One region of the Nonomuraea sp. NPDC049486 genome, then DNA from elsewhere that is predicted to be linked to it. Evidence: predicted binding sites of a transcription regulator. Region 1 holds the regulator's gene; the other holds the start of a gene.
What was found. Region 1 encodes HrcA, which represses chaperone genes, less so after heat shock. Its sites were predicted from a motif close to TTGGCACTCTCNNNNNGAGAGTGCCAA; they were not measured.

Region 1 (15,338 bases):
ACGGCGCCATCGGCGAGTTCGAACGGTCCGCGGTCATCGAGGCGTTGCGGGCGCTACCGTCTCGCCAGAGGGAGGCACTGGTCCTTCGTTACTACGGTGATCTGTCCGAAGCCGAGATCGCCCACGCCATGGGCATCAGCAAGGGGGCGGTGAAGAGCCACACGGCACGTGGCATGGCCGCCCTGCGTTCCGTCCTGGAGAAGATGTCATGACCCAGCCCCCCGACGAGTACGGCGAGGTCCTGCGCCGTGCCCTCCGTGCGGAGGCGGACGCGGTCGTGCCCTCGCCGGACGGGCTCGACGTCATCCGTACGAAGATCGAGCGGCGCGGCGCGCGCAACCTCTTCTGGTGGCGGGCCGGGGCGGCGGCAGCGAGCGCGGTGCTGGTGGCGGGCACGATCGTGATGGTGGTGCCCGACCTGCGCCAGCGTGTTGTCGAGGCGCCCTATCTCGAGGTGCGCACCACCTCCAGCGCCACCCCGCCGGCGAAGTCCTCGACCAGCCGGCCCGCCTCGCCCAAGTCGACCGTACGGGAGAGCGAGCCTCTGGTCGTGCCGCCGCCGACGTCGTCCGAGCCGCCGCAGAAGCAGGAGCCCCGCCCGTCGGAGACGGCCCGCTCGACCGCCAAGCCGACGCCCACCCCCACGCCGACCCCCTGCCCGTCGACGGCCGACCAGGCGGAGCAGCCGGCCGACTGCCCTGAGGCCGACGATCCGCCGACGCCTTCGCCGTCCGAGCCGGAAGCGTCGCCCACGCCGACGCCGTGCCCGGACGAGGAGTGCTCGACGCTGGACCCGGTGCCGACCATCTCGGACATGCCCAGCCCTCTGATCAGCGCGAACACGTCGTGACTCCCCTTCCCTGACCGCCGCGCACTCCCCCGCCCACCCGCGTCACCGGCCCTCCCGGGTGTCACCAGCGTCCCGTACGGGTGAGCAGGACCGCCGCGGCGGCCACCCCCGCGGTCGAGGTGCGCAGCACCGTCGGCCCCAGCAGCACCGGCGTGGCCCCCGCCGCCAGGAACTCCGCCAGTTCAGGCTCCGACACCCCGCCCTCGGGCCCGACCACGACGACGATGTCACCGTCGTCCGGGAGCGCCACCCGCGACAGCGGCGCCGCGGCCTCCTCGTGCAGCACCAGCCCCAGCGCCGCCCCGGCCAGCAGCTTCACCGCCCCGGCCGTCGAGACCGGCTCGGTCACCTCGGGCAGGTGGAAGCGCCGGGCCTGCTTGCCCGCCTCACGGGCCGTCGACCGCCAGCGCTGCAGCGCCTTGGCCACCTTGTCGCCCTTCCACTGGGTGACGCTCCGCGAGGCCTGCCAGGGAACGATCACGTCAACACCGGCCTCGGTCATCATCTCGACCGCCAGCTCGCCCCTGTCACCCTTCGGCAGCCCCTGCACGACGACCAGTCTCGGCCTGGGCGGCGCGACCTCGTACCTGCCCTGGACCTCCACCCGCAGCGAGTCCTTGAACACCTCGCGCACCACGCACTCGGCCACCGACCCCGCCCCGTCGGTGAGATCCACCCGCTCCCCGGGGCGCAACCGCCTGACGGTGGCCGCGTGACGCCCTTCGGGGCCGCCGAGCACCAGCTCGGGGCCGTCGAGCTCGCCCGTCAGGAACACCGGAACCGTCACCAGCCACCTCGGATTCTCCACGTTACGCAACCACACGAACACCCTGCGCAATATCGTGTCCCGTGCAGCCTTCCTGAGATCACTCTACGAGGGGGTCGATGGCCGTCTCTCCCGCTCGCCGACGCGCGCCAGAACCGGGCGGTGTCCGAGAGCACGTGTCGCGGCCGATGCGTGTCAGGACGCGTCTCGTGCTCGTGCTGGCCGTGCCCACACTCCTGCTGATCACCGGGATGGCCGCGGAGGCGGCGGCCCGCCTGCACGCCCGCGCCGACGCCGACGCCACGGCCCGGCACGCGACACTGGTGCTCGCCGTCCAGGATCTCGTCCACGCGCTCCAGCGCGAACGTGCCCTCCTCGCGGCGCTGCTCGCCGGCGAACAGCGCGTCAGGCCCGATCTCGCCCCCGCCCGCCACGCCACCGACCACGCCCGTTCGGCCCTCTCCCACCTGCTCGCCACCGCCCCTCCCACCGCGTACGGACCAGTACGCGACGCGCTCGCCCGCCTCCCCACCCTCGACCGCCCCCGCACCGGCACCCCGACCCTCGCCCTGTCCCCCGACGCCCCCGCCACCCCCGGCGGCCCCCTTTCCCGCATCCGGCAGGCGACTCCCACACCGACCGCACCACTGGTGGGCCCTTACGGCGCGCTCGTGAGCCCAGGAGCCGCCACCCTGACCACAACCACCGATGGCGCCGCACCCCCCACCTGGAACATGACCGCTGATGGCGCCGCGAACCCCACCCTCGACAGGACCGCCGAAGGTGCCTCAGACCCCGCCGTGACCCCTACTCAGGACGCCGTGGCCGGTACCGAAGGGGCGGGGGTCGCCGGCGTGACTTCCACCCAGGGTTTGACCGGCGAGACCGAAGGCGTCGGTACCGAGATCGGTGCGTCCGCTGGTCGGAGGGTGCCGGTCGACAGGGGGCCGAGGGTGCGGCAGGACGTCTTCGAGGCGTTCACCGATGTGATCACGGAGTTGGCAGACGGGTCGTTCGGCACGGAGGTCGGCCGGACAGACCCGTCGCTGCTAAGACCGTTGCAGGCGCTGGAGGCCATGAGCCGGGCCAAGGAGGCGGCCGCACGGCAGCGGGCGGTGGCCGCGGCGGCCTTCGCGACGGGCGCGTTCACCCAGGTCGAGTACATCACCTTCCTGGAGGCCCGTGCCTCCATGACGGACGCCCTGGACCGGTACCGCCGAACCGCCGGTCCTCAAGGCGTGGCCGCGCTGGAGCGGGCGCAGCGGGGCGCTCCGTCGGCCAGGACGGCACGGCTGGAACGCCGGGCCCTCGCCGCCTCCCCCGGCACGCCTCTGACCGTCCGCACGCGTACCTGGCTCGCGGCCAGCGGCGCCTACGCCGACGCCCTGCGCGCCGTGCAGCACGCGACCGGACGCGAAGCACATGTCCTGGCGACGGCGGCCCGCGAACGCCACACCCGGCACCTGACCTGGCTGGCCGGTCTGGGTGCCGCGTTCCTGCTGGTCATGGGGGCACTGGGGGCGCTCATGGCACGTTCGATCACGCGTCCCCTCCGCAGGCTCACCGGCGAGGCCACCGCCCTGGCGCGCCACATCGCCACCCTGGAGGCAGCGGAGACGCCCCGCCTCGCCGTCCCCGGCACGCCCCCGTCCGACCTCCACGCCCCAGGGACTCGCCCCGCCCACCTGTGGCGCGCCTACGACGCCTCTTTCCCTCTGCCGTCCGCACGCCTTCCAAGCCTCGGAAATGCCTCGTACGGGAGAGAAACCCGCAGAGCCGGGACTCCAGGCCAGCCGGCGAGCCGCCCGACCTCGGACGCGCGCCAGGACCACTCGCGCGAAGTCCCAGGCCTCTCATTCCGCGTCAAACACCCACTCAGCGACAGAACCCACTCGCTTCCCAGCAAGCACCCCCTCAGGGTCGAGCCCACACACGAGAACACAACCCGGGACAAGCACCCTCTGGAGGTCGCGCCACCGTACGAAAGCACATCCCGCGACAAGCACCTCCAGGGAGGCGAGCCTCCGTACGAGAGCACGTTCCGCCTCGGTGAGGATCCCGCGCAGGGGACCGCTTCGGGCTTCGAGGGCGCCTCCTCAGGCGGGGAGGTCTCGGACAAGGTCGGCGGGGCGATCCGGAGCGGGGAAACCGCTGGGGAGTTCGCGCGGCTGGCAGGGGCGCTGGGTGACATGCATGAGGCGGCGGTGCGGATCGCGGCCGGGCGGGCGGCGATCCGGCGGGACGCGGCGGCGTCGCTGGGCGAGCTGGGGACGCGGCACCGGGATCTGGTGCACCGGCAGCTGACGTTCATCAGCGTGCTGCAGCGCGACGAGTCGGACCCCGCCGTGCTGGCCAGGCTGTGCGAGCTGGACCGCGTGACCAGCCGTCTGCGCAGGAACGCCGAGAGCCTGCTGGTCCTGACCGGCACGCGGGGGCAGCGGCGCTCGTCGGAACCGGTGCCGGTGGACGAGGTGCTCCGGTCGGTGCTGGCCGAGGTCGAGGAGCACCACCGGGTGGCGCTGCGGGTGGTGGGCCGGGCGCACGTGCGGGGGCCGGTGGTGGCGGAGGTGGCGCACATGCTGGCCGAGCTGATGGAGAACGCGCTGGGCTATTCGCCACCCGAGTCGGAGGTGGACGTGGTGTCACGGGCCGCCGAGGGTGAGTGCCGCGTCACGATCTCCGACTACGGCATGGGCATGACGGCCGGGGAGCTGGCCGCGGCCAACGCCCGGCTGCGGGGCGAGCAGAGCTTCCTGGTGGCGCCGACCCGCTGTCTGGGCCACCACGTGGTGGGCAGGCTGGCCGAGCGGCTGGGCGTGCGGGTGTCGCTGCACCCGTCGCCCGGCCGCGGCGTCACGGCACAGGTGACCCTCCCGGAGGAACTCCTGGCCGTGCAGCCCGCGGAGGCGGTCAACGGGTCCCGGTGACCGGCCGCCCGCCGCGTCCCGTCGTCAGCGGCCGTTGAAGGCGTCGCGGAGACGGGAGAAGAAACCCTGCTGGCCGGGCGCGAACTTGCCCGGCGGCCGCTCCTCGCCGCGCAGCTTGGCCAGCTCGCGCAGCAGCTCCTCCTGCGGGGGGTCGAGGCGGGACGGGGTCTCCACGTTCACGTGGATGAGCAGGTCGCCGCGGCCGGTCTCGTTGAGGCGCTGCACGCCGCGGCCGTACATGGTGATGACCTGACCCGACTGCGTGCCAGGGCGGACGTCGATCTCCTCGGCGCCGTCGAGGGTCTCGACGGTGAGCACGGTGCCGAGCGCGGCGGCCGTCATCGGGATCTGGACGGTGCAGTGGAGGTCGTCGCCGCGCCGCTCGAAGATCTCGTGGGAGCGCTCGACGATCTCCAGGAAGAGGTCGCCGGGCGGGCCGCCGCCGGGGCCGATCTCGCCCTCGCCGGCGAGCTGGATGTGGGTGCCGTCCTCGACGCCCGCGGGGATGCGGACCTTGATCGTGCGGCGGGTGCGGACCCGGCCGTCGCCCGAGCACTCCTGGCACGGGTGGCGGATGATGCTGCCGAAGCCGCCGCACTGCGGGCACGGCCGCGTGGTCATGACCTGCCCGAGGAAGGACCGGGTGACCTGGGAGATCTCGCCGCGGCCGTTGCACATGTCGCAGGTGTCGGGGTGGGTGCCGGGCGCCGCGCCGACGCCCTGGCACACCTCGCACAGCACGGCCGTGTCGACCTGGAGCTCCCGGGTGGTGCCGAACGCGGTCTCGCGCAGGTCGAGCTCGACCCGGATCGTCGCGTTGCGGCCGCGGCGGGCGCGCGAGCGCGGGCCGCGGGCGCCGCCCGTGGCGGTGCCGAAGAACGCGTCCATGATGTCGCTGAACGGGAAGCCGGCGCCGAAGCCGCCGCCCGGCGCACCCGCCCCGGCGCCGCCGAACGGGTCGCCGCCAAGGTCGTACATCTGGCGCTTGTTCGGATCGGAGAGCACCTCGTAGGCCTGCGTGATCTCCTTGAACCGCTCCTGCGTGGCGGGGTCAGGGTTCACGTCGGGGTGCAGCTCGCGGGCCAGCCGGCGGTAGGCCTTCTTGATCTCGTCCTGACTGGCGTCACGGCGCACCCCGAGGGCGGCGTAATAGTCGCTGTTTGCCACTTATCGACCTCTTAAGATGCAGCCAGAATCTGGCTGACGTAGCGTGCCACCGCGCGCACGGCGCCCATCGTCACGGGGTAGTCCATCCTGGTGGGGCCCAGAACGCCGAGCCGGGCCAGTTGGTTGTCGCCTTGACCGTATCCCGTCGCGACGATGGACGTGCCCCGCAGTCCGGTGTAGGCGTTCTCCGATCCGATGCGCACGGTGAGGGCGGAAGGTGTGTCTGAGGAAGTCTCGCCGAGCAGGCGCATGAGCACCACCTGCTCTTCCAGCGCTTCGAGCACCTCGCGCAGGCCGACGCTGAGGTCGGCGCCGGCGAGGTTGGCCGCCCCGGCGAACACGATCTTCTCGTCGTGCCGTTCGACGAGCGTCTCCAGCAGGACGGACAGGATCGTGGCCATCGCCGGCCGCTCGTCGACCGGCAGCCGCTCGGGCAGGTCCGAGACCAGCTCGGGCACGCTGCTCAGGCCGCAGCCGTCGAGGCAGTCGTTGAGCACCCCGCGCATGTGGGCGATGCGGTGCTCCTCCACCACCTCGGGCAGCTCGACCATGCGCTGCTCGACGCGGCCCATGTTGGTGATCAGCACCAGCATGACGCGGCGGTCGTGGAGCGGCACCAGCTCGACGTGGCGCACGGTCGAGCGGTTGAGCGTCGGGTACTGCACGACGGCGACCTGACGGGTGAGCTGCGCGAGCAGCCGCACCGTGCGCATCACCACGTCGTCGAGGTCGACCGCTCCCGCCAGGAACGTCTCGATGGCCCGGCGCTCGGCCCCCGACAGGGGCTTGACCTGGGAGAGCCTGTCGACGAACAGGCGATAGCCCTTGTCCGTCGGCACGCGCCCGGCGCTGGTGTGGGGCTGGGCGATGTAACCCTGCTCCTCCAGCGCCGCCATGTCGTTTCTCACGGTCGCCGGCGACACCTTCAGATTGTGACGCTCGGCGAGCGCCTTGGAGCCCACCGGTTCGTTGGTCGAAACGTAGTCTTCGACAATGGCGCGTAGCACCGCGAGCTTCCGATCGTCGAGCACGTGCGCACCTCCTACCGCCGCTTTCAGGGAAACGCCAGACCTAGCACTCTGTGTTCCCGAGTGCCAAGTGTACGGGTCTCGCTCACAGGGTGCGATAACACCGTTGTCCCCGCTGCTGGCACGCGTGAACGACAAGCATCACAATTGCCGACATGAACGACAATCCACCCCAGCGGCCTGTTGATCCGCCTTCAGGGCAGGATCCTCCTTTTGGTCAGCCTTATCCCCAGGGTGAACCTTCCCCGTACGCGCCGCCACCCCCACATTCCGGCCCGAACCCGTACGGATCTCAACCCCCCGGCCCCTACGGGCCCCCGCCCCAAGCGGGTCCCGGGCCGTACGGCGGGAGTCCGTACGGTCAGCAGCAGCCCGGCTACGGGTACGGGCAGCAGCCGCAGTTCGGCGGGCCGCAGTACGGGCCGCCGGGAGCACCCTACGGACGCCAGGTGGACCCGAAGGAGCTCCGCCCGCGGCTGCGGTGGATCGCGGTCGCGTGGGGCGTGGCCGTCGCGTGCGTCGTGGCGGGCGTGGTCCTGTTCGTCACCGGCATCGTGAACACCGTCGAGGACATCGCCCCGTCCACGACGTTCGCCGCCGGCGAGACGGTCACGGTCTCGCTCGACCCCGACGACCGACCGTCCGTCTACGTCTCCACCGACGCCCGGGTGAACTACCGCTGCGAGATCTCCGGCGGGCCCGGCCAGGCGCGGCTCGTCAACGCGCCGGGCTCGCAGACGGTCACGGCCGGCAGCCGGACGTGGGAGCAGATCCTGCTGGTCAACGCGCCCGCCGCGGGCGAGTACCAGCTCACCTGCGTCATCCAGGAACAGGGTGACGTGCTGTTCGGCGTGGGCAGGGACGCGCTCTCGGCGGCCGGCGGCATCGTGGGAGGACTGGCGGCGCTGCTGCTCATCCCCGGCGTGGGCGTGCTCGGCGCGATCATCGTGACGGTGGTCGTCCTGATGCGGCGGAGCGGCCATCGCAAGCGCCTCGCGACGGCCGGGTGATTTGCTACGGTCCCCGTGTGTACGACGGCGATGTTCTAGCGGGAAACTGGCGGCGTCCCGGCAAAGGGAAGATCCCCCAAGTGGCCGCCGAACCGGACCTGGTCGTGGAGGACGCCGACAGCGGCTTCTGCGGCGCGGTGGTGGCCTGCGACAAGGAGGCGGTGACGCTGGAGGACCGCTTCGGCAAGCGGCGGCTGTTCCCGCTGGCGCCCGCCGCTTTCCTGCTGGAAGGGCGGGTCGTGACGTTGGTGCGGCCGCAGGCCGCCGCGCCGCGGGGTCACAGGCGCAGCGCCTCGGGGTCGATCGCGGTCGAAGGGCTGCGGGCCAGGGTCGCAAGGAAGAGCCGCATCTACGTCGAAGGCGTGCACGACGCGGCGCTGGTGGAGAAGATCTGGGGTCACGACCTGCGGGTCGAGGGCGTGGTCGTGGAGTACCTGGAAGGCGTCGACGACCTGCCCGCGATCGTCGGCGAGTTCGGCCCCGAGCCGGGGCGCAGGCTGGGAGTGCTGGTCGACCACCTGGTGCCGGGTTCCAAGGAGAGCCGCATCGCGGCCCAGGTGACCTCGCCGCACGTCCTCGTGGTGGGCCACCCGTACGTCGACATCTGGCAGGCGGTCAAGCCGTCCGCGCTGGGCATCCGGGCCTGGCCCGAGGTGCCGCGCGGGGTTCCGTGGAAGGAGGGCGTGATCGCCGCCCTGGGCTGGCGGATGGAGCCGGCCGACGCGTGGCGGCGCATTCTGGGCGCCGTCTCGACCTACGCCGACCTGGAGCCGGAACTGCTCGGCCGGGTCGAGGAACTGATCGACTTCGTTACGGAGGCATCGTGAGCCAGGATCCGCACCCACCGCCGTCCGACGAGGACGCGACCCGCCGCATCCCCACCGACAACCCCCCGCAGGGCTACGGCCCGCAACCCGGCTCCGAGCCCGGGTACAGGTACGGCCAGCAGCCCGGTTCCGAGCCCGGCTACGGGTACGGCCAGCAGCCCGGCCACGGCTACGGACAGCAGCCCGGGTACGGGCAGCAACCTGGTTACGGCTACGGGCAGCAGCCACAGCCGCCGTACGGTCACCAACAGCCTCCGTACGGTTACGCCGCCCCCCACCGGCAGCCACCGCACGTCCCCGGCAGGTACGGCCCGCGCCCGGGCACCGACGACACCACCATGGCCATGGTCTCCCACCTGCTGGGCCTGCTGGTCTCCTGGGTCGGCCCGCTGATCGTCTACCTGATGAAGAAGGACGAGTCCCCGTACGTCAGGGACCAGTCGGCGGAGGCGCTGAACTTCCAGATCACCATGTTCATCGGCTTCATCGTCGCCGCCCTCTTCTCGATCATCCTGATCGGCCTCCTGCTGCTGCCGATCGTCTGGATCATCGCGCTGATCTTCCAGATCCAGGCCGCCATCGCGGCGCAGCGGGGCCAGAACTACCGCTACCCGATCAACATCCGCCTCATCACGTGAGCAGGTCGCGGACCAGCGCGTCCGCCAGCAGCCGGCCGCGCAGGGTGAGCACCATGCACCCGGCCTTGAACGCCTCCGGCTCCAGCAGCCCGCCGGCCAGCGCCGCGGCGACCTTCGGGCGCGCGCCGGGCGCCACGTCGGCCAGCGGGTAGCCGGAGTCGAGCCGCAGCTCCAGCATGAGCCGCTCGGTCTCGCGATCCTCGGCGGTCAGTTCCTCGCGGGCGTGCGCGGGCGAGTGGCCGGCGGCCAGGCGCTGGGCGTACGGGGCCGGATGCTTGACGTTCCACCACCGGGTGCCGCCGACGTGGCTGTGGGCGCCGGGGCCGACGGCCCACCAGTCGCCGCCGGTCCAGTAGAGCAGGTTGTGGCGGCAGCGGGCGGCGTCGCCGGTGGCCCAGTTGGACACCTCGTACCAGCGGAGCCCTGCCTCGGCCAACATCTGGTCGGCGATGAGGTAGCGGTCGGCGGCCACGTCGTCGTCGGGCATCGGCAGCTCGCCGCGCCGGATCCGGGCGGCGAGACGGGTGCCGTCCTCGACGATGAGCGAGTAGGCCGAGACGTGGTCGGGCCCGGCCTCGACGGCGGCGGCCAGGGAGGCGCGCCAGTCGTCGTCGGTCTCGCCGGGAGTGCTGTAGATCAGGTCGAGGTTGACGTGCTCGAACCCGGCCTTCCTGGCCTCCAGCACGGCCTGGCCGGCCCTGCCTGGGGTGTGTTGCCGGTCGAGCACCCGCAGGACGTGCTCGCGGGCGCTCTGCATGCCGAAGCTGACCCGGGTGAAGCCGCGCTCGCGCAGCTCTTCGAGGTAGCGCGGGTCGACGGACTCGGGGTTGGCCTCGGTCGTCACCTCGGCGCCGGGCGCCAGGCCGAACTCGGCGTCGATGGCCGCGAGGATCCTGCCCAGGTCGCGGGCGGGTAGCAGGGTCGGGGTGCCGCCGCCGAAGAACACCGTCTCGACCGGCAGCCGGGCCTCGCCGAGCACCCGCCGCGCGAGCCGTACCTCCGCTATCGCGGTGTCGGCGTAGTCGCCGTGTGAGGCGCCGGGGCCTAGCTCGGCGGCGGTGTAGGTGTTGAAGTCGCAGTAGCCGCAGCGCGTCACGCAGAACGGGACGTGCACGTAGAAGCCGAACGGCCGCTCGCCGAGGCCGCGCAGCGCGCTCTCGGGCAGCTCGCCGGAGGCGGGCGCGGGATCTCCGTCAGGCAGCGTGGAAGGCACGTCTCCAGTCTGCCCGGTCCCATTGACTGCCCGATCCAGGAGATCTACGATCCGGGACAACTTATAGGAAAGTTTCCTATAAGTCAGGAGGCGCACCCCGTGAAGAAGAGCATCCTCATCGCCCTCTCCGTCTTACTGTCCCTGACCGTGACCGCGCTGCCCGCCGAGGCCGGGGGCGACCGTTTCAAGCGGGTCGCGTACTTCGTCCAGTGGGGCGTCTACGGGCGCGACTACCACGTCAAGGACGTCGACACCAGCGGCGCCGCAGCCAAGCTCACCCACGTCAACTACGCCTTCGGCTTCGTCGACGCCGCCGGTGACTGCTACTCCCCCGACCCGTGGGCCGACTGGCAGCGGCCGGTGCCGGCCGAGCAGAGCGTGGACGGCGTCGCCGACGCGCCCGGCCAGGCCCTGAACGGCAACCTCAACCAGCTCCGCAAGCTCAAGGCCAAGCACCCCCGGCTGAAGGCGCTCATCTCGCTGGGCGGCTGGACCGGCTCGAAGCACTTCTCCGACGCCGTGCTCACTCCTGAGTCGCGCGCCAGGCTGGCCGCCTCCTGCATCGACCTGTGGCTGCGCGGCAACCTGCCCGGTCTGGAGCCCGGCGCGGGCGCGGGCGTGTTCGACGGCATCGACCTCGACTGGGAGTGGCCGGGCTCGTCCGGCGCCGAGGGCAACGTGATCAGGCCGGAGGACAGGCGGAACTTCACCCTGTTCCTGGAGGAACTGCGCGCCCAGCTCGACGCGTACTCCCGGGACGCCGAGCTGAGCGCCTTCCTCCCCGCCGCCGCCGCGAAGATCGACGCCGGCTTCGAGGTGCGGCGGGTGTTCGACCTGCTCGACTTCGCCACCGTCCAGGGCTACGACCTGCGCGGCAACTGGGAGCTCCGGACGGGCCACCAGGGCAACCTGTTCACCGACGGGCGCGACCCGAACGAGGTCCGCTACAGCGTCGACCAGACCGTCCGCGACTACCTGCGGCGCGGCGCCCCGGCCCGCAAGCTCGTGATCGGCGTCCCCGCGTACGGGCAGGGCTGGACCGGCGTCACCGGCGGCGGGAAGGGCCTCTACAAGGCGGCCACCGGCCCCGCCCCCGGCAAGTGGGCCGCCGGCGTCGAGGACTACAAGGACCTCGTGACCAAGCCGGGCAAGCGCCACCGCGACCTGCTCACGGGCACGCTCTGGATGTACGACGGCAACGAGTTCTGGTCGTACGACGACCCGGCGGTGATGCTGCAGAAGGCCGCGTACATCCGGCTCAAGGGGCTGGGCGGCGCCATGCTGTGGTCCATCGACCAGGACGACTCCCGCGCCTCGCTCACCACGGCGCTGCACAAGGTCCTGAGGTGACCTCCCCGCGTTGATCCCTCGCGTGGGCGCGCTCGCGCCCACGCGGGGAGTCCCCCGAAGCTACGAGGGCACGCCCAGGACGCGCTCGGCCACCCGGTCCCATCGCTCGTCGTATCCGGGGACCTCCAGGATGCGGCGCAGGAGCTCCTCGTCGCCGTGGTAGGCCAGGAAGGACTCGGCCACGGTCACGCTCGCCGCCGGCCGGTGGACCACCTCCACCTCGTCGCCCACGCCCAGCTCGCCCAGCTCCAGCACCCTGAGGTACGCGCCGGGCCGGGCGGCCTCGGTGAAGCGCTTGACCCAGCGGGGCTCGTCCAGCCAGTTGCGGAAGACCACGCACGGCACGCGGGGGGCGGCCACCTCCAGGAGCGTGCTGCCGATCCGCCAGCGCTCCCCGATCAGCGCGCCGTTGACGTCCAGCCCCGAGGTCGTGAGGTTCTCGCCGAACCTGCCGTCACGCAGCTCGCGGCCCAGCTCCCGCTCCCACCAGTCGTAGTCTTCCCTGGCGTAGGCGTAGACGGCCTGGCCGGGGGATCCGTGGCTGGGTTTGTCGGCACGCTCGTCACCGGCCAGGCCGTTGGCCAGGACCGCCACGCGGTGGGTCACCGGCCGCTTGTCGATGGCCGTGCGCTTCAGCTTCCCGGCCCAGTCAGCGTCGACAGCTTGCCCGATATTTACCGATATAACACGCATACGGGGGACGGTATCGGAGCCTCCTTGCCTTGAGCGATGAAGTACCAGGCCAGACAGGTGACCATCTCCGCCACGTCAGGCCCGGTCGTCGGCGAGGTCTAACAAGGTCTCCAGGGCGGCCTGGCGCGCCTCCTCCACGGACGCGCCCCGCTCCCCGAAGCACTCGGCCGCCACGTCGAGCAGCGCCGTCACCACGGCGGCGTCGGGATAGGGCACGTCGACCACGACCTTGCCGTCGTCGCCCAGCACCGCCGGCCTCATGTGGGCCCGCAGCAACCGCCGCGTCTCCTCAGCCACGGCGACCCCCAGCACAGCGGCACGCTCCATGCGCTCAGCAGCCATCATCTCACCCTCCAGTCGCACAGGTGTTCGGATGCCCAAGCTAACGGGGCCCACCGACAAAACTCCGGCCTCCCGGCGGATGCCCGAGAAGCGGGTCACTTCTGAACCGCGCGCCGAAGGTGATCGTCTCAGGGGCATGAGAAGAAGCTGGGCCGCGGCCTCGGCACTGGTGCTCGCCGCGTGCGGCGGCACGGGGGTTGACCAAGCGGGCGAGAGCACGCCGACGACCGCGCCTCCAGCGGCCACACGGACGACCGCCACCAGCCCAGCCACACCGACCACCTCAACCAGCCCGGCCACACCGACCACCTCAACCAGCCCGGCCACACCGACCACCTCGACCAGCCCGGCCACACCGACCACCTCGACCAGCGACGCCACCTCGACCAACCCGGCCACACCGACCACCGCGACCAGCCTGGCCACTGTGACCAGCCAGGCCACCACGGCCACGGCCACGGCCTCGGCCGACCGACCCGCCGCTGAACCGGCCGCTCCCGGCCGTCCTGTCGCCCAGTGGCTGCGGGTGGGCGGGCTGGCCGCACCCGGCCTCGGCGCCGTCCGCCCTCCGACGCTGGTGGTCTACGCCGACGGCCGGGCCATCGCCGGCGCGGCCCACGAGCTCCACCTGCCGCCCGCCGAGGTGGAAGCCCTGGTCAAGGCCCTGGATCAGGATCTGGCCGGGCAACCCGCCACCGCCTCGCCCCGGCCCGGCTCGCCGGCGTTCCATGACGCGCCCACGACGATCCTCGGCGTGGACGGCGGCGGCGGGATGCGGGAGGTGCACGTGCCGTACCTGGAGCACGCCGCGACCCGCTACGACGCCGCGCTCGTCACCGCCCGCGACCGTCTCTCCCATCTCGCGGGCCGCGTCACCGCGCGGGGCCGGACCTACTCCACCGATCGCGTACGCCTGTCCGCCGAGCGGCTCGCCTCCCCCGGGACGACCGCGGAACCCCTGCCGCAGGGTGTACCCCTGCCACCCGATACGACCTCGGCCCGGAAGGACTACAAGGGCCACAAGGCGACCGCCATCACCCGGCTGATACCGGGCGACGGATCATGGCACATCTACCGCCTGCCGACCGGCGGGCATCTCGCGCTCTCGTGGCGCTACCTGCTCCCCCACGAGTGAGAGAACCCGTCGACTTCGAAAGCGTCGCCCGATTCGCCAGGCAATCGCTACCAATCGATGGAGAGCATGGACACACAGCGGCTGCAGTCCGGGCTGCGCCTGGTCGCACGCGGCCTGGAAGAGGTCGGGGCGGCGCTCGGCGAGCACGAACCGGCGAGCGAGGACGAGCGGACGGCCCAGGTGATCCAGGAGTGGGGGTTGCCGCGGGCTCACCCAGAAGGAGTCCTCGGAGCTTCCCAGCGCCACGGGTTCGCCCTCCAGATCACCGAGGGCTGGACACGCGGCGACTGGGTCGAGATCGGCGACGACGGCCTGCGCTACCTCACCGGCAAGTCGCACCGCTGGCTGGAGGAACGGCGACGAGCTTCTCCGTACGCGGCTACGAGATCGACGCGCAGGGCCACCTCGACAACGCAGTACGGCGACCATGCCCGCTGGGAGCTGCTGCGCGCGGCCGGGATCGGGGCGGACGACCTGCGGAGCGGCGTCGGCCCCGTCACGCTGGAGAACACCATCCGCTACCTCCGCGCGGGCGACGAAGTGGACGTGACGTGCGCGTTCGAGTGGAGTGAGGGCAGGACCTTCCGGGTGCGGCAGGAGTTCCCGCGCCCCGCCGGAGAGCTGGCCGCCGAGCTGACGGGCGTCGGCGGGCTGCTCGACCTGCGCGCCCGGCGGCTGCTCGACCTGCGCGCGCGACGGCTGGTCGACGATCCGAAGGCCCGCCGGCGGCCTCACCCGAGCTGCTGGGTCTCTGACCGGAGGCCCCGGATCCGCGCGACGATGGCTAGGCTCGGGATGTGGACGACAAGATCATCAAGGTTCGCGGCGTCACGGTCGAGCTCGAAGGCGTTCCCGTGCTGCGAGACCTGAGCCTGGCGGTCGCGCGCGGCGAGGTGGTGGCCGTCGTCGGCCCCAACGGGTCGGGGAAGTCGACCCTGCTGCGCTGCCTGGCCGGGCTGGTGCCGGTGTCCGCCGGATCGGTCGAGGTGTTCGGCGCGCCCCCGGTCGACGGGCCCGCCTTCTGGCGCCGGGTGGCGTGGGCGGCCGACGAACCGGCGTGGTACCCGGGGTTGACCACGCGCGAGCACCTGGAGCTGATGCGGGCCGTCCACGGCGAACCCCGGCTGGAGGTCGAGGCGGCGCTGGAGCTGTTCGGGCTGTCCGCGCGGGCCGACGCGCCTCCGCTCAACCTGTCCACCGGCCAGCGCCAGCGCCTCGCCCTGGCCGCCGCCCTGATCAGGCCCAGCGAGCTCCTCCTGCTCGACGAGCCCGAGCGCGGCCTCGACGCCGCCTTCCGCGAGCGGCTCGGCGCCCTTCTCGCCGACTACGCCGCCGCCGGCGGCACCGTCGTGGCGGCCACCCACGACGCCGCCCTCGCCACCGGCGCCCGCC
Region 2 (15,338 bases), on a different contig from region 1:
GAAGGCGCAGGAGATCTGCGCGACGGAGGAGCCGCTGCTGCAGATCCGGCCGGGCACGTCCCACGAGAGCGCCTGCCATTTCGCCGAGACGCATGACGTGGTGCATGTGAACTAGCGGCGCGTGTCGACGCCGCCGCCCCCGCGCCCTTCGGTGCGGGGGCGGTCGTGTCAGGGGGGAGCCCCGCCGCGGCTCCAGGGAACGGCTCGGCGACGATCGTGGTGGAGCAGGATGCGGGCCGACAGGGCCAGGGCCAGCGCCACCAGGCCCGCGATGACCAGGGCGCGGGAGCCCGGCGGGGGGCCGGACGGGTCCTCGCCGAAGTGCTCCGCGGGGAGCGGGGGCGGCTGGGTGGGGCCGGCCAGGCGTTCGGCCACGCGCAGCGCCAGGGCGGCGTCGGCGACGCCGTGGCCGTAGCCGGTGCTGTAGCCGCCGCGCGGACGCTTCCTGGTGCCGAGCTCGATGGCCCGCCGCACGTGGTACGGCGACAGGTCCGGGTACGCGGATCTGATCAGCGCGGCGATGCCCGCGACCATGGCGGCGGCCGAGCTGGTGCCGTCGCCGACCACGTAACGGCGGGCGCCGCCGGCGGAGACGATGTCGACGCCGGGGGCGACGACCGAGAGGTAGTCCTGGCGGTTGGAGAACCCGGCGAGCCGGAAATTCCGGTCGACCGCGCCCACGGCGATCACGCCGGGATAGGCGGCGGGGAAGTTCTTCCTGTTGGTGCTCTCGCCGTCGTTGCCGGAGGAGGCGACCAGCACCGCGCCGTGGGCGACCGCGTACTGCACCGCCTCCTCCTCGGCGGCCGAGCCCTCCCAGGAGCCGCTGCCGCCGCCGAGCGACATGCTGATGACCTCGGCGCCCCGGTCGACGGCGTAGCGGATGCCCTTGGCGAGCGCGTCGTGGCCGCCGGCGCGCCGCTTGGCCCGCCGGGGATCGGAGTTCTCCAGCGTGACGCGTACCGACAGCACCTTGGCGGCGGGCGCGACGCCGAGCACGCCGCCGGCCTTGCCCTCGCCGTGGCCGTGGCCGGCGATGAGGCTGGCCATGGCGGTGCCGTGGTGGCCCCACACGCCGCCGGCCCGGCCGGCTCCGGTCAGGTCGGGGCCGTGCACGACGGAGCCGCGCAGGTCCTGGTGGTCGCCGCGGACCCCGGTGTCGAGCACCGCGACCAGAACGTTCTCGCCCTGGGTGACCCGCCAGGCGTCGTGCAGCCGCAGCGTGCCGACCTGCCACTGCTTGGCCCTGGCGAGGGCGCCCATCTCGTCGTCCGCGGCGGCGGGCGTGGCCAGGCCGAGCTGGGACGACAGGAACAGCAGCGACAGGGACAGCAGCGCCGCCCGCAGGCGCGGCCGCCTCATCCGGTGAGGCCCCGGTGCAGCTCGGTGGCGAGCTGGCGGGCGAAACCACCGAGCCGGGGCACGGCCTGGTCACCCGGACGGAACGACCGTCCGTCCGCGTAACCGGCGGTGGTGGCGATCACGTACGGCGCGTGGGAGGCGATCAGGGTCCCGGTGAAGCACTGCCGCTCGCCGAAACGTTCGGCGGGGCCGCCGGGGAAGGCGACCGGCCGCACGGCGGGCACGCGCAGGGGCCCGGCCGCGCCCGGGGGCACGGGCCGGGCCAGGACCGCGATGCCGGCGGTGGCGACGTAGGTGGCGGTGCTGTCGGCGTACGTGGCGCGCAGCGCGGTGACGCAGGCGGGCAGCGCGGGCTGGAAGGCGGCCGCGCAGGACGCCTCGGGCGCGACCCCGGCCAGCAGGTAGGTGACCTGCGCGCCGGACGGGCTGGTGCCGGGGACGGCGTACGGGAACACCCGCGTCACCGGCCAGGCACGCCAGCGCTCGGGCACCGGCGGCGCGGCGGGGGAACAGAACACGGACAGGAGGGCGAGCAGGAGCAGGGACAGCTGAAACACGTGAACCTCGAACGGGGGGAGGGGGCGCCCGATCTGCCGTGAATTCTGGCACGGGGTCAGGGCCTCAGTCCGACGGTTCAGTAAACAGTCCGATACGCCACGTAATTGGCGTTTGTTGGCTTTTGCGTTATACGGAGGGTGACAACCGGACATGCGCCCCCGGAGGCAGGCCGAGGCGCTGTGCCGCGTCGCCGGAGTTCACCGCGAACGCGATCAGGCCCGCCGAGTCCGCGAACGCCACCAGCTCACCGGGCGGGACCGCCGCGTACGTCTCCCGGTAGGGCATCGACAGCCGCCGCCGGCCCAGCGACACGCCGAGCGTGTCGCCCACCCGCAGCCCCAGCGCCTCCAGGTCGCCGGCCGTGATCGACAACTGCGTGTTGCCGTAGCGGTCGACCGAGACGACCTCGCCCTCGGCCGCGCCCTCGCGCAGCACGGACGTCGGCGCGGGCAGCGACACCAGCCTCTCCACCGGCACCCGCGGGCCCAGCTCGCGCGGCCGCAGCCCGTTGCTCAGCCGCCCGGCCACCGGCGCGAACACGTCACGGCCGTGGAACGTGGGCGACACCGGGTGCAGGAAGTGCTCGGCGTTGCTCAGCTCGTACGCCGCCCGCGCGCCGCCGCTGGCGCGCACCGCCCACGACAGCAGCCCGTTGTCCGGCCCCACGAACACCCGGCCGCCCGCCTCGACCGCGATCGCGCGCCTGGCGCCGCCCGCGCCCGGGTCGACCGCCCCGACGTGCACGCCCACGGGCATGTACGGGATCGTCTGGGCCAGGATCGCCGCGCCGCGCCGCACGTCACCCGCCGGGACCAGGTGGCACACGTCGATCACCCGGACCTCGGGGGCGATCCCGGCGATCACCCCGTGGCAGGCGGCGACATAACCGTCTTCGAGCCCGTAATCCGTGAGAAGTGTGATGACAGAGGTCACACTTAGTGACTGTACGTCTCTCAATCCGCCGTGAACAGCCGCACTCGGCACATTACGATGGCGACGGGCCGCCTGCGCGCGAAGCCATCGTCGCGCCGCCCGTTCCTGAGGAGGACACCATGGACACTGCACCGTCAAACGGTGACAGTGCCGACCAGAGGGCCGACCAGAGGGCAGAGGACAGGGCAGACCAGGACCACGCCCAGGAACCCGTCCACCGGCCCCTCACCGACCGCGAACTCGAGCTCCTCGCCTTCGAGCGCCACTGGTGGCGTTACGCGGGCGCGAAGGAGCAGGCCGTCAAGGAGACCTTCGGGTTCTCCGCCACCCGCTACTACCAGCTGCTCGGCGAGTTGATCGACCGTCCCGAGGCGCTGGCGCACGACCCCATGCTGGTCAAGCGACTGCGCAGGCTGCGCGCCGCCCGCCGGCGCGAGCGCTCCGCCCGCCGGCTCGGCATGCGCCCCTGACCGGCTGGGTACGGCAGGCGGCGTGAGCGACATCCCTGGAATGGAAGCGATACTGAAGGATCCGGCCGGCGCCGTGATCGGGCTCGACTTCGACGGCACCCTCTCGCCGATCGTGCCCGACCCCGACACCGCCGTCGTCCACCCCGGCGCGCCTCCGGTGCTGGCCGAGCTGGGCCGGCACGTGGGCGCGGTGGCCATCGTGACCGGACGGCCGCCGGCCAAGGTGCTGGAGCTGGGGCCCGCGCTCAAGGACGTGCCGGGCCTGGTCATCCTCGGCCACTACGGCTTCGAGCGGTGGGAGGACGGGCGGACCTCCGCGCCCCCGCCGCCGGCCGGGGTGCCGCGGGCCAAGGCGAAACTGCCGCTGCTGCTCGGCTCGCTGGGCGTGACCGACGCGGCGATCGAGGACAAGGGCCGCGCGGTGGCCGTGCACACCCGCCGCTGCGCGGACCCCGAGGGCACGCTGGCCCGGCTGCGCGAGCCGCTGGCCGCGCTGGCGGCCGAGCACGGCCTGGTCGTCGAGCCCGGCCGGATGGTGCTGGAGGTGCGGCCGTCCGGCATGGACAAGGGGCACGCGCTCGGCGCGTTCCTGACCGAGCGCTCCGCCAGGTCGGTGCTCTTCGTGGGCGACGACCTCGGCGACCTGGCCGCCTTCGACGCGGTCCGCTCGTCGGGCCTGCCCGGCGTGACCGTGTGCAGCGGCTCCACCGAGGTCACGGCGCTGGCCGAGCGGGCCGACATCGTCGTCGACGGCCCCGAGGGCGTGGTGGCGCTGCTCCGCGAGTTGACGTCCGCTTTCAGCCGATAGTGACCAGTTTGCAAGTGGGCACCCCTATGGTCCGGGCATGAGCAAGAAGCACCTCGCCGCCGTGGCCGTGGCCGCGGCGGCGGTCCTCGTGGCCCCCGCCTCCGCGGCCGCCGCCTCCACGACAGCCGCCTCGGCCACCGCCGGCCCCGCCCAGGAACTGAAGCTGCGCAAGGGCCTGACCCTCTACATCCCGCTCAAGTGGGTGGTCCACCGGGTCGGCGCCGACCGGATCAAGGTGGTCACCGGACCCTGCGCCAACCCCAGGGGTGGCTTCTTCGCTCCCGGCTGCAAGAGCTTCTGGATCTTCGGCCCGAAGGCGATCAGGACGGGCGCCGAGGGCTTCGGCCCGTACGACGCCGGCAGGGGCGGCTACTACCCCGCCTCCGACGTGCAGAAGTGCCCGAAGAACGGCATGCTCCTGCGCGGCGAGCGGGTCGGCGCGCACAAGAAGGGCCTGCGCCAGGTCGGCCCCGGGCACAAGGCCCACTACCACGAGTTCACCACCCGCTGCCGCACCGGCAACGGGAAGAAGACCAGCGTCACGTTCACCACCCGCGAGTGGTATCTGCCGAAGTCGCAGATCCTCGTGGTCGACGAGTGGAGCACCGGGAACCTCGCCGACACCCTGAAGTACGCCGACTGGAAGTGATCTAGGCGAGCGCGTCGAGCTGGGCGGCCAGCCACTTCTGCGGGGGCAGCGCGGTGGCGGCCGCCTCCAGCCGCTCCCTGCGCCGGGCGCGCTCCGCCTCCGGCATCACCAGCGCCGCGTGCAGCGCGGCGGCGGTGCCGCTGATGTCGTACGGGTTGACCACCAGCGCGTGCGCGCCCAGCTCCGCGCACGCGCCGGCCTCCCGCGACAGCACCAGCGCGCAGCGCGGCGACAGGATCGGGCCTTCCTTGGCCACCAGGTTCATGCCGTCGCGGATCGGGTTGACCAGCAGCACGTCGGCCAGCCGGTAGGCGGCCAGGGAGCGCGGGTAGTCGTCGTTGACGTTGAGGATCAGGGGGTTCCAGTCCTCGGTCGCGTACTCGTCCTCGATCTCCTGCGCGCAGCGCTGCACCGCCGCGGTGTATTCGCGGTATTCGGGCAGATCGTGGCGGCTCGGGTAGGCGAAGGCCAGGTGGACGACGCGGCCGTGCCACTCGGGGTGGGCGTCGAGGAACTCCTTGTAGGCGAGCAGTCCGCGCACGATGTTCTTCGACAGCTCGGTGCGGTCGATGCGCACGATCAGCTTGCGGTCGCCGACCTCCTCCCTGATGGCCGCCATGTGCGACTCGACGTCGGGCTCGGCGGCGCGGGTCCACAGCGCCTTGCCGTCGACGCCCAGCGCGTGCACGCCGACGCGGGTGGTGCGGCCCTCGTACGTGATCGTCGCGGCCCGCTGGTCGACCTCGGCGCCCAGCACGGTCTCGCAGCAGTCCATGAACGCGCCCGCCCAGCGACGGGTGAGGAACCCGGCGTGGTCGGCGCCCAGGACGCCCTCCAGCACCTCGCGCGCCACCTCGTCGGGCAGCAGCGAGAAGTATTCGGGCGGGGCCCACGGCGTGTGGCTGAAGTGCGCGATGCGCAGGTCGGGCCGCTCGGCGCGGAGCATCGCCGGGGTCAGCGTCAGGTGGTAGTCCTGCACCATCACCCGGGCGCCGTGAGCGGCCCCCTCCGCCAGCGCGAGCGCGAACGCGCCGTTGTAGTCGCGGTAGGACTCCCAGTCGCGCCGGAACCGGGTGCCGAAGTGCGGCGCGTTCGGGATGTCGTAGAGCAGGTGGTTGACGAACCACAGCGTGGAGTTGGCCACGGAGTTGTAGGCGCGGTGGAAGGTGGCGGGCGCGATGTCGAGCATGCGCAGCGGGCCCGTCTCGTAGCCGGCGTGGTCGAGCCGGCCGCCGGGGGCCTGGCGGACGGCGCTGCGGTCGCCGTCGGACAGAGCCGCGCACACCCACAGCACGCCCTCGTCCCTGGCCACGCCGGACAGCCCGGAGACGAGACCGCCGCCGCCGCGTCTCATGGTGAGGACGCCGTCGTCGGACACGGTGAACGACACAGGGCCTCTGTTCGAGGCGAGCAGGACGCTGTTCATTTACGCTCCCTCCGACCATAGGATCCCAGCTATGGCGCTAGATGAGCACACCGAGGAACTCGCCCATGCCGCAGCCAGAGGCGATCATCGCTCACTCGGCGAGCTCCTGCGACGGATCGAGCCCGACGTGCTGCGGCACTGCGCTCGTATCCTGCCGTATCACCATGACGCCGAGGAGGCGGCCCAGGACACCCTGCTCGCGGTGGCGCGCAACATCGCCAGGTTCGAGGGGCGGGCCAGGTTCAGCACCTGGCTCCACATCGTGACCGCCAACTGCGCGCGCACCACGTACCGCTCGCTGAAGCGCAGGTCGGCGGAGCAGAGCTCCGACGAGCTGCTGACGCAGAAGCCCGACGTGCGGCGGGTCAGCGTGATCGCGGGCTCGCGGCTCGACCTGCTCGACGCGATGGAGGCGCTGGAGGCCGACAAGCCCGACCTGGCGCAGGCGCTGGTGCTGCGCGACATCGTGCAGCTCGACTACAGCGAGGTGGCCGAGCAGCTCAAGATCCCGCTCGGCACCGCCAAGTCGCGCATCCACCAGGCGCGCAAGTACGTGCAGGGTGTGCTGGGCGACGACTACCGGTGAGATCGTTCATCTCGGAGAGTGAGACGACTGTCCATGTCACGTGGTTGATTGGGTAGAGTCCGAGTCAGCAGCACCACACAACTGAACATTGCTCATCCAGAGGGGTGGAGGGACCGGCCCTGCGAAGCCCCGGCAACCCTCCCGGCTTGTGACTCGCGACCTGGCGAGGCCGACCGGGACAGGGTGCCAATTCCGGTCCGCGGTCAGGGTGGCCGCGGACGAAGATGAGGGAAGGCCTCGCTTCATGTCGCTCGACTTCGGTCCCGCCACTGCTCTCTCCTGCCGCGAGTGCGGCGCCCGCTATCCGCTCGGCCCCAACTTCGCCTGCGTCGAGTGTTTCGGGCCGCTGGAGGCGGCCTACGACTTCGGCGACGTCAAGAGGTCCGACATCGAGTCGGGCCCGGCCAGCATCTGGCGCTACCGTTCCCTGCTGCCGGTGCCCGCCGACGTCGCGAGCAAGCCCAACATGAACCCCGGCTGGACGCCGCTCGTCAAGGCGGGCAACCTGGGCCGGGCGCTCGGTCTCAAGTCCCTGTACGTGAAGGACGACTCGGGCAACCCCACCCACTCCTTCAAGGACCGGGTGGTGGCCATCGCCGTCGAGGCGGCCCGCAACTTCGGCTTCCACACGCTCTCCTGCTCCTCGACCGGAAACCTGGCCGGGGCCGTGACGGCCGCCGCCGCCAGGGCGGGCCTGGACGCGTGCGTGTTCATCCCCGCCGGGCTGGAGCAGGCCAAGATCGCCATGGCCCGCGTCTTCGGCGGCAGGCTCATCGGCATCGAGGGCACCTACGACGAGGTCAACCGGTTCTGCTCGGAGCTGATCGGGGACCCGATGGGCGACAAGTGGGGGTTCGTCAACGTCAACCTGCGGCCCTACTACGCCGAGGGCTCCAAGACGCTCGCGTACGAGATCGCCGAGCAGCTCGGCTGGCGGCTGCCTGAGCAGATCGTCATCCCGATCGCGTCCGGCTCCCAGCTCACCAAGATCGACAAGGGCTTCAAGGAGCTGATCCGGCTCGGGCTGGTCGACGACACGCCCTACAAGGTCTTCGGGGCGCAGGCGCTCGGCTGCTCGCCGGTGTCGGCCGCCTACAAGGCCGGCCACGACGTGGTCCAGCCGGTCAAGCCCGACACCATCGCCAAGTCGCTGGCCATCGGCAACCCCGCCGACGGCCCTTACGTGCTCGACATCGCCCGGCGCACGGGCGGCGCCGTCGAGGACGTGACGGACGCCGAGATCGTGGCCGCCATCAAGCTGCTGGCCTCCACCGAGGGCATCTTCGCCGAGACGGCGGGCGGCGTCACGGTGGGTGTGCTGAAGAAGCTCGTCGAGACCGGGCAGCTCGACCCGGAGGCCGAGACCGTGGTGCTCAACACCGGCGACGGGCTCAAGACGCTCGACGCCGTCGCGGCCGACGCGCAGCCCACGGCCGTGATCCGGCCCTCCCTCGACGCGTTCCGCGCGACTGTCTGACAATCAGGAAAGGCGAGACCATAACATGAGCGTTTCTGTGCGGATTCCTACCATCCTGCGCACGTACACCGGGGGCAACGCGGAAGTGAGTGGGGAGGGCGCGACTCTCCGTGACGTCCTGGCCAAGCTCGATTCCGACTACCCGGGGATCGGCGCCCGCATTCTGGATGAATCGGGCAAGATTCGGCGTTTTGTTAACGTCTACGTGGGGGAAGAGGACGTCCGATTCGCCCAAGGTCTGGACACTCCGGCCCCTGAGGGCACGCAGATCTCCATCATCCCGGCCGTCGCGGGCGGCTGAGCCCCCCGCTCGGCGGAGCGATCGTCTGGAAGGCGCCCCATGTGGGCGCCTTCTCCCTTTTGTGGGAAATTCAACCTTGAACTACTCAGCTAGGGGTGAAATAAGGCTTTTGCGGATTGACTCTGTTGCCGACCGCCATGCCACAGGTATGGTCGAGTGCGATCGTCAGACGATATCCCCATAAGTCATGGCGATTGTGGGTCTCGCAGACGAATGGGCGAGATCCCTGAGCCCAGTAAGAGGAGTCGGAAGTGGCGCAGGGCACCGTCAAGTGGTTCAACGCGGACAAGGGCTACGGCTTCATCGCGGTAGACGGTGGTAAGGATGTATTCGTCCATTACTCGGCAATCATGATGGACGGGTATCGCTCTCTCGAACAGGGACAACGGGTCGAGTTCGAGATCACGCAGGGCCAGAAGGGGCCGCAGGCGGAATCCGTCCGCGCTGTCGCCTAGCTGGTGCGACCGGCAGCTCGCACGCCAGCGCAGTGCGTGTGACTGCCACCTCACATTGGGGTACGGCGGGCCGCCCGGGGCCCGCCGTACGGACACCTTCGACGGCGATCTGTTGACCTGGCCAGGTGCGGAGTCAGCTTGCACTCGACAGGGTAGAGTGCTAAACAGTCGTTGGCACTCTATGTTGATGAGTGCCAACGGGGATCGAGACGATGGGGCCTGCCGAACGGAGATGTGGGCCCACATGCCGTCGCGGGCGTCGGCTCGATCTCACCAGGACACCCTGCATCTGGGAGGTCTCGCCTAATGGCAGCCAAGATGATCGCGTTTGACGAGGACGCCCGGCGCGGTCTCGAGCGCGGGATGAACCAGCTCGCCGACGCGGTGAAGGTCACGCTGGGCCCGAAGGGCCGCAACGTCGTGCTGGAGAAGAAGTGGGGCGCCCCCACGATCACCAACGACGGTGTCTCGATCGCCAAGGAGATCGAGCTCGAGGACCCGTGGGAGAAGATCGGCGCCGAGCTGGTCAAGGAAGTCGCCAAGAAGACCGACGACGTCGCGGGCGACGGCACCACCACCGCCACCGTGCTCGCCCAGGCGCTCGTACGTGAGGGCCTGCGCAACGTCGCTGCCGGCGCCAACCCGATGGCCCTGAAGAAGGGCATCGAGGCGGCCGTGGAGCGCGTCAGCGAGGAGCTCTCCAAGCTGGCCAAGGACGTGGAGACCAAGGAGCAGATCGCCTCCACCGCCTCCATCTCCGCCGCCGACCCCGAGATCGGCTCGCTCATCGCCGAGGCGATGGACAAGGTCGGCAAGGAAGGCGTCATCACCGTCGAGGAGAGCAACACCTTCGGTCTGGAGCTGGAGCTCACCGAGGGCATGCGCTTCGACAAGGGCATGACGTCGATGTACTTCGTCACGGACTCCGACCGCATGGAGGCCGTGCTCGAGGACCCGTACATCCTGATCGTCAACTCGAAGATCTCGGCCAACAAGGACCTGCTGCCGCTGCTCGACAAGGTCGTGCAGTCCGGCAAGCCGCTCCTCATCATCGCCGAGGACATCGAGGGTGAGGCCCTGGCCACCCTGGTGGTCAACAAGATCCGCGGCCTCTTCCGCTCGGTCGCCGTCAAGGCCCCGGGCTTCGGCGACCGCCGCAAGGCCATGCTCGCCGACATCGCCATCCTCGCCGGCGGCCAGGTCATCGCCGAGGAGGTCGGTCTCAAGCTGGAGAACGCCACCCTCGACCTGCTGGGCCGCGCCCGCAAGGTCGTGGTGACCAAGGACGAGACCACGATCGTCGACGGCGCCGGTGACGCCGACGCGATCGCCGGCCGGGTCAACGAGATCCGCGCCGAGATCGACCGCACCGACTCCGACTACGACCGGGAGAAGCTCCAGGAGCGCCTGGCCAAGCTGGCCGGCGGCGTGGCTGTCATCAAGGCCGGCGCCGCCACCGAGGTCGAGCTGAAGGAGCGCAAGCACCGCATCGAGGACGCCGTGCGCAACGCCAAGGCGGCCGTCGAGGAGGGCATCGTCCCCGGCGGTGGCGTGGCGCTGCTGCAGGCCGGCGCCAAGGCGTTCGACAAGCTGGAGCTGCCGGGCGACGAGGCCACGGGTGCGGCCATCGTGCGCAAGGCGCTGGAGGAGCCGCTCAAGCAGATCGCGGTCAACGCCGGCCTTGAGGGCGGCGTCGTGGTCGAGCGCGTCCGCAACCTCACCCCGGGTGAGGGCCTCAACGCGGCCACCGGCGACTACGTCAACATGTTCGAGGCGGGCATCATCGACCCGGCCAAGGTGACGCGTTCGGCGCTGCAGAACGCCGCCTCGATCGCGGCGCTGTTCCTGACCACCGAGGCTGTCATCGCCGAGAAGCCGGAGAAGACCCCGGCCGCTCCCGCCGGCATGCCCGGCGGCGGTGACATGGACTTCTGATCGAGGGTTCTCGACCCGAGGTTCTCGCGAGCGGCCCGCACCGGTGTTTCCGGTTCGGGCCGCTTCGCTTTTCCGACCGCCCTTATAGGCGGTTTTTTGTGCGCCGCCACTATCCGTATATCGCTGATAACGTTCTGATATACCTGAGCCGGCGAAAACGCCTCACTTCCGTAGCCCTAAAGGGGCTTGACCCATCGCGACCACTGCGGTTGGGGCGCATAACCCGCGGCGGTCCAGGCGTGGTGGGCGAGCGTGTTGTCATGAAGGACCATCGCGTCGGCCCGGAACGCGCCGAAGGCGGCGAAACGCGCCTCGGCGGCGGCCAGCAGGGCGGTGGCGACGCCCTTGCGACGGTGAGCCGGATGGACGGCCAGGCGATAGAGATGGGCACGCCACCCGTCCCAGCCCGCGATCAGCGTGCCGGCCAGCGCGCCGTCCAGCTCGGCCAGAAGCAGCGCATCCGGGTCGCGCTCGACCAGCGCCCGCACCTTGCCGGCCGAGTCGTGACGGTCGGTGCCCTCGGCGGCGTGCAGCCAGAACTCCAGGACAGCTCCGACGTCCGCCAGGCCCCCCGGACGGATCGTTAGATCGCTCATGGGGGCGAAGCTACCAAGGCGCGGCACCGCCCCCCGGAGGAGGCGGTGCGCTCGCGTGGTCAGATCCCGAAGTGCGGGACGATGTGGCCGCGCGCCAGGGTGTTGGCGGTGATGTTGAAGCCCACCACGGCCGGGCTGGTGTCGGTGTCGAGGCCGAGGGTGTCGACGCCGAGCGCGTGCACGGTGAACACGTAGCGGTGCGGGTCGCCGGGAGGCGGCGCGGCGCCGCCGTAGTCCTTGGAGCCGTAGTCGCTGCGGGCGTGCTTGGCGCCCTGCGGGAGACCCTTGAACTCGGGCGCGGTGCCGGCGCCCGTGGGCAGCTCGGTGACCGACGCCGGGATGTCGAACAGCACCCAGTGCCAGAAACCGCTGCCCGTGGGCGCGTCCGGGTCGAAACAGGTCACCGCGTAGCTGCGCGTCTCCGCCGGGGCGCCTGACCAGCGGAGGCTGGGGGAGAGGTTCTGGCCCGTCATGCCCCAGTCGTTGAAGACGTGGAGGTCGCTCAGCCTCTCCCCGTCCGTCATGTCGTCGCTGTGGACCGTGAGCGAGGGGACCGACGGCAGGTATTCGTGTGGCAGCGGTGCTGGCACGGCATCCTCCTTGGGTGAGAGCTCCTTGACGTCATCCTAGAAGTGATCCCCTACCCCGCCACCGTCCCTGTCACGGGGCGAGCTGGGGTGGCAAGGGCTTGCGGTGGAGGACCGTGAGCGAGGTGACGGCACGGGTGAGCACCACGTAGAGGCGGGCCAGGCCGCGGGGCTCGGCGTCGACGATGTCGGCCGGCTCCATCACGATGACGTGGTCGTACTCCAGGCCCTTGGCGAGCGTCGCCGGCACCACCAGGAGGCGGTGCTCCTGGGTGGAGTCGGGGTCGAGGACGGCGTGCGCGACGCCCGACAGCGACTCGGAGACGGCGGAGACGGCGGCGTCGGGGACGATGACGCCGATCGAGCCCTCGCGGGCCAGCGCGTCGCGGACCGCCTCGTGGAGGTCGCCGGCCGGCCGGATCGAGAGGGACCCGGCGCCGGGACGCAGGGACCGGGGCGGGGCGAGCCCGGGGGCGATCGACGGCAGCAGGCGGGCGGCGTAGTCGAGGACCTCGCGCGGCACGCGGAAGCCCAGCGTCAGCTCGGTGACCTCGCCGTCCTGCCCGAGATGCGTCAGGACCGACCGCCACGACGTGGTGGACCAGGGGGTGGTGCCCTGGGCCAGGTCGCCGAGCACGGTGGCGGAGCCGTTGCGGCAGCGGCGGCCGAGCGCCCGCAGTTGCATCTCCGACAGGTCCTGCGTCTCGTCCACGACGAGGTGGCCGAGCGAGGGCGTGCGCTCGATCAGGTCGCGCAGCTCGTCGAGGAGAGCCGCGTCGGCGGCGCTCCACTTGGCGGACTTCCATCCCCGGTACGGTTTCCGCCAGAGCAGCAGCTGCCGCTCCTCGGGCGACAGGTCGGACCTGGCGGCCCTGGCGAGGAACTCCTCGTCCGCCAGCAGCCGATAGAGCACCTGCTCGGGCACCAGCTTCGGCCACACCGCGTCCACCAGCTGCTTGACCGGCCTGGACCGGGCCACCGCGTCCTGCACCCGGTCGTCGGGTGACTCGCCGCGCTGCTCCATCCGTACGAGCACGAGGTGCGCGAGCCGCTGGGCGAGGGCGGCGCGGCCGGGACCGTAGCGGGTGGTGCCGCGCAGCGAGGCGACGATCTCGCGCACCTCGTGGTCGGCCACCCGGAAGCGGTAGGCGCCCTTGGAGTAGACCAGGCCCTCTTCCGGCTTGACGATGTGGAGCCACAGGGCCCGCTTCAGCACGGCCGCCATCCGGGCGTCGCCCTTGACCGCGCCCACCGCGGGGTCCTCGGGGGCCGCGTGGTCGCCCAGCAGGCCGGCGACCGTGGTCTGGTCGACCTTGACCTCGCCCAGCGCGGGCAGCACCGAGGAGATGTAGGAGAGGAAGGCGCGGTTCGGCCCGACGATCATCACGCCCGCCCTGGCGAGCCGCTCGCGGTGGGTGAACAGCAGGTAGGCGGCCCGGTGGAGGCCGACCGCCGTCTTCCCGGTGCCCGGCGCGCCCTGCACGCAGACCGTACGGGTGAGCGCGGCGCGGACGATCTCGTCCTGGTCGGGCTGGATGGTGGCCACGATGTCGCGCATCGGGCCGGTGCGGGGGCGCTCGATCTCCTCGGTCAGGATGCGTGACGGGCCGATCTCGGTGCCCTGGTCGAGCCGTTCGTCCTCGTACGCGGTGAGCGCGCCGCCGTGGTAGCCGAACCGGCGCCGCAGCGTGACGTCCATCGGGTCGGCGGGGCTGGCCTGGTAGAAGGCGCGCGACACGGGGGCGCGCCAGTCGATGACCAGGGGACGGCTGTCGCCGTCGTGCACGTGGCGGCGGCCGACGTGGATCGTGGTGGGCAGGTCGTCGGCGGCCGAGCGGTCGAGCCGGCCGAAGAACAGCGGGGTGTCGGGGTGGTCGGCCAGGGCGGCCACGCGCTGGTCGAGCAGCGACTGCAGGATCTGCTGCGACACCCAGTCGCCGGCCGCGTCGGCCGACAGCGACTGCGCGTGCGCGCGCATGGCCGCCAGCGCGGCCCTGGACTCGGCCAGATGGGCCTGCTCGGCGGCGAGGACGTCCGTGGGCAGGTCCGGGGGTATGTCGGGGGCCAGTTGGTCTGTGGGCATGCGAAAGTGCCTCCCGGCGCTCGGAGGTGGGTAACAAGGCAGCGAATCCGCCAGTTTAATGCGGCTGTCGGGGTGGCTTCAAAGCATTTAGCCGTCGCCGGGGAGGGGTAAGAAGTCCGGCGTGGCGCGTGTGCGACTCGGCTTCTCCCCGATCCTTCCCACGATCGCGTGCTTCCTGCTGGCCACCCTCTGGGGGCTGTCGGTCTTCGCGGGCTGGGGTCTGGAGGCGTTCTGTGGCGGGTCGTCGCCGTCCTGCGTCCAGCGGCTCGCCGTGTTCTCCTCGGTCTCCGGGCTGTTCGCCGCGGTGGCCGCCTGCCTGACGGTGGCGGCCTGGGCGCTGCCGGCGGCGCGGCAGGACGAGCGGACGTTCACCCGGTTCATGGGGCTGAGCGTGGCCTCGTGGATCGCCGCGGAAGGGCTGCTGTTCCTCGGCGGGCTGCTGGCGAAGTGAACACTCCTCGCAAACGGCGGACATATAACGAAATGCCGCAAAATCCGGGCATACCAGGTGGCATTGCCGGATCATCGGGTATGTCGCAGCCGGATTCGGTTGCGGTGGTGTGAGGACGCAGTGAGGGGGGTGGTTCGATTGTCGACGACCCGCGGAGTCTCTTGGACGTGAGACCGGGATGCCTGGCCGCTCGATGAGCGGCCGGGCTCACACCCCGCCCAGCACGTCGTCGGCGTCGATGATCGAGTAGGCGTAACCCTGTTCGGCCAGGAACCGCTGCCGGTGCGCGGCGAACTCCTGGTCGACCGTGTCGCGGCTGACCACGGTGTAGAAGCGCGCCCCGCCGCCGTCGGCCTTGGGCCGCAGCACCCTGCCGAGCCGCTGCGCCTCCTCCTGCCGGGACCCGAACGTGCCGGACACCTGGATCGCCACGCTCGCCTCGGGCAGGTCGATGGAGAAGTTGGCCACCTTGGACACCACCAGGACCTGGATCTCCTTGTCGCGGAAGGCCTGGTAGAGCCGCTCGCGCTCCTTGATCCTGGTCTCCCCCTTGATCACCGGCGCGTTCAGGTGTTCGCCCAGCTCGTCGAGCTGGTCGATGTACTGGCCGATGACCAGCACCTGGTCGCCCAGGTGACGGCGTACGAGCGCCTCGGTGACC

Region 2: groL (chaperonin GroEL) is a predicted target of HrcA. The motif match lies at 9,197-9,223, and genes of this name have one in related genera.

The regions. Positions count from the first base shown of each region.
Region 1 covers NZ_JBFAPV010000003.1:278,410-293,747, reverse strand. The annotation lists gene AB0K05_RS10200 (SigE family RNA polymerase sigma factor) at 1-212, shown strand, start outside; gene AB0K05_RS10195 (hypothetical protein) at 209-850, shown strand; gene AB0K05_RS10190 (16S rRNA (uracil(1498)-N(3))-methyltransferase) at 912-1,637, opposite strand; gene AB0K05_RS10185 (nitrate- and nitrite sensing domain-containing protein) at 1,805-4,543, shown strand; gene dnaJ (molecular chaperone DnaJ) at 4,568-5,710, opposite strand; gene hrcA (heat-inducible transcriptional repressor HrcA) at 5,722-6,741, opposite strand; gene AB0K05_RS10170 (hypothetical protein) at 7,188-7,748, shown strand; gene AB0K05_RS10165 (DUF3097 domain-containing protein) at 7,766-8,575, shown strand; gene AB0K05_RS10160 (DUF4870 domain-containing protein) at 8,572-9,213, shown strand; gene hemW (radical SAM family heme chaperone HemW) at 9,206-10,426, opposite strand; gene AB0K05_RS10150 (glycoside hydrolase family 18 protein) at 10,526-11,776, shown strand; gene AB0K05_RS10145 (MOSC domain-containing protein) at 11,837-12,469, opposite strand; gene AB0K05_RS10140 (hypothetical protein) at 12,545-13,264, opposite strand; gene AB0K05_RS10135 (hypothetical protein) at 13,239-13,946, shown strand; gene AB0K05_RS10130 (acyl-CoA thioesterase) at 14,013-14,816, shown strand; gene ccmA (heme ABC exporter ATP-binding protein CcmA) at 14,744-15,338, shown strand, end outside.
Region 2 covers NZ_JBFAPV010000011.1:281,112-296,449, reverse strand. The annotation lists gene AB0K05_RS30485 (dipeptide ABC transporter ATP-binding protein) at 1-115, shown strand, start outside; gene AB0K05_RS30480 (S8 family serine peptidase) at 169-1,362, opposite strand; gene AB0K05_RS30475 (hypothetical protein) at 1,359-1,919, opposite strand; gene AB0K05_RS30470 (SAM-dependent chlorinase/fluorinase) at 2,047-2,853, opposite strand; gene AB0K05_RS30465 (DUF3263 domain-containing protein) at 2,973-3,323, shown strand; gene otsB (trehalose-phosphatase) at 3,364-4,131, shown strand; gene AB0K05_RS30455 (hypothetical protein) at 4,169-4,780, shown strand; gene AB0K05_RS30450 (trehalose-6-phosphate synthase) at 4,782-6,206, opposite strand; gene AB0K05_RS30445 (RNA polymerase sigma factor) at 6,238-6,792, shown strand; SAM riboswitch class I at 6,882-7,023, shown strand; gene thrC (threonine synthase) at 7,037-8,269, shown strand; gene AB0K05_RS30435 (MoaD/ThiS family protein) at 8,295-8,570, shown strand; gene AB0K05_RS30430 (cold-shock protein) at 8,822-9,025, shown strand; gene groL (chaperonin GroEL) at 9,332-10,960, shown strand; gene AB0K05_RS30420 (GNAT family N-acetyltransferase) at 11,137-11,556, opposite strand; gene AB0K05_RS30415 (YbhB/YbcL family Raf kinase inhibitor-like protein) at 11,616-12,080, opposite strand; gene AB0K05_RS30410 (AAA family ATPase) at 12,217-14,226, opposite strand; gene AB0K05_RS30405 (hypothetical protein) at 14,348-14,677, shown strand; gene AB0K05_RS30400 (DNA repair helicase XPB) at 14,885-15,338, opposite strand, start outside.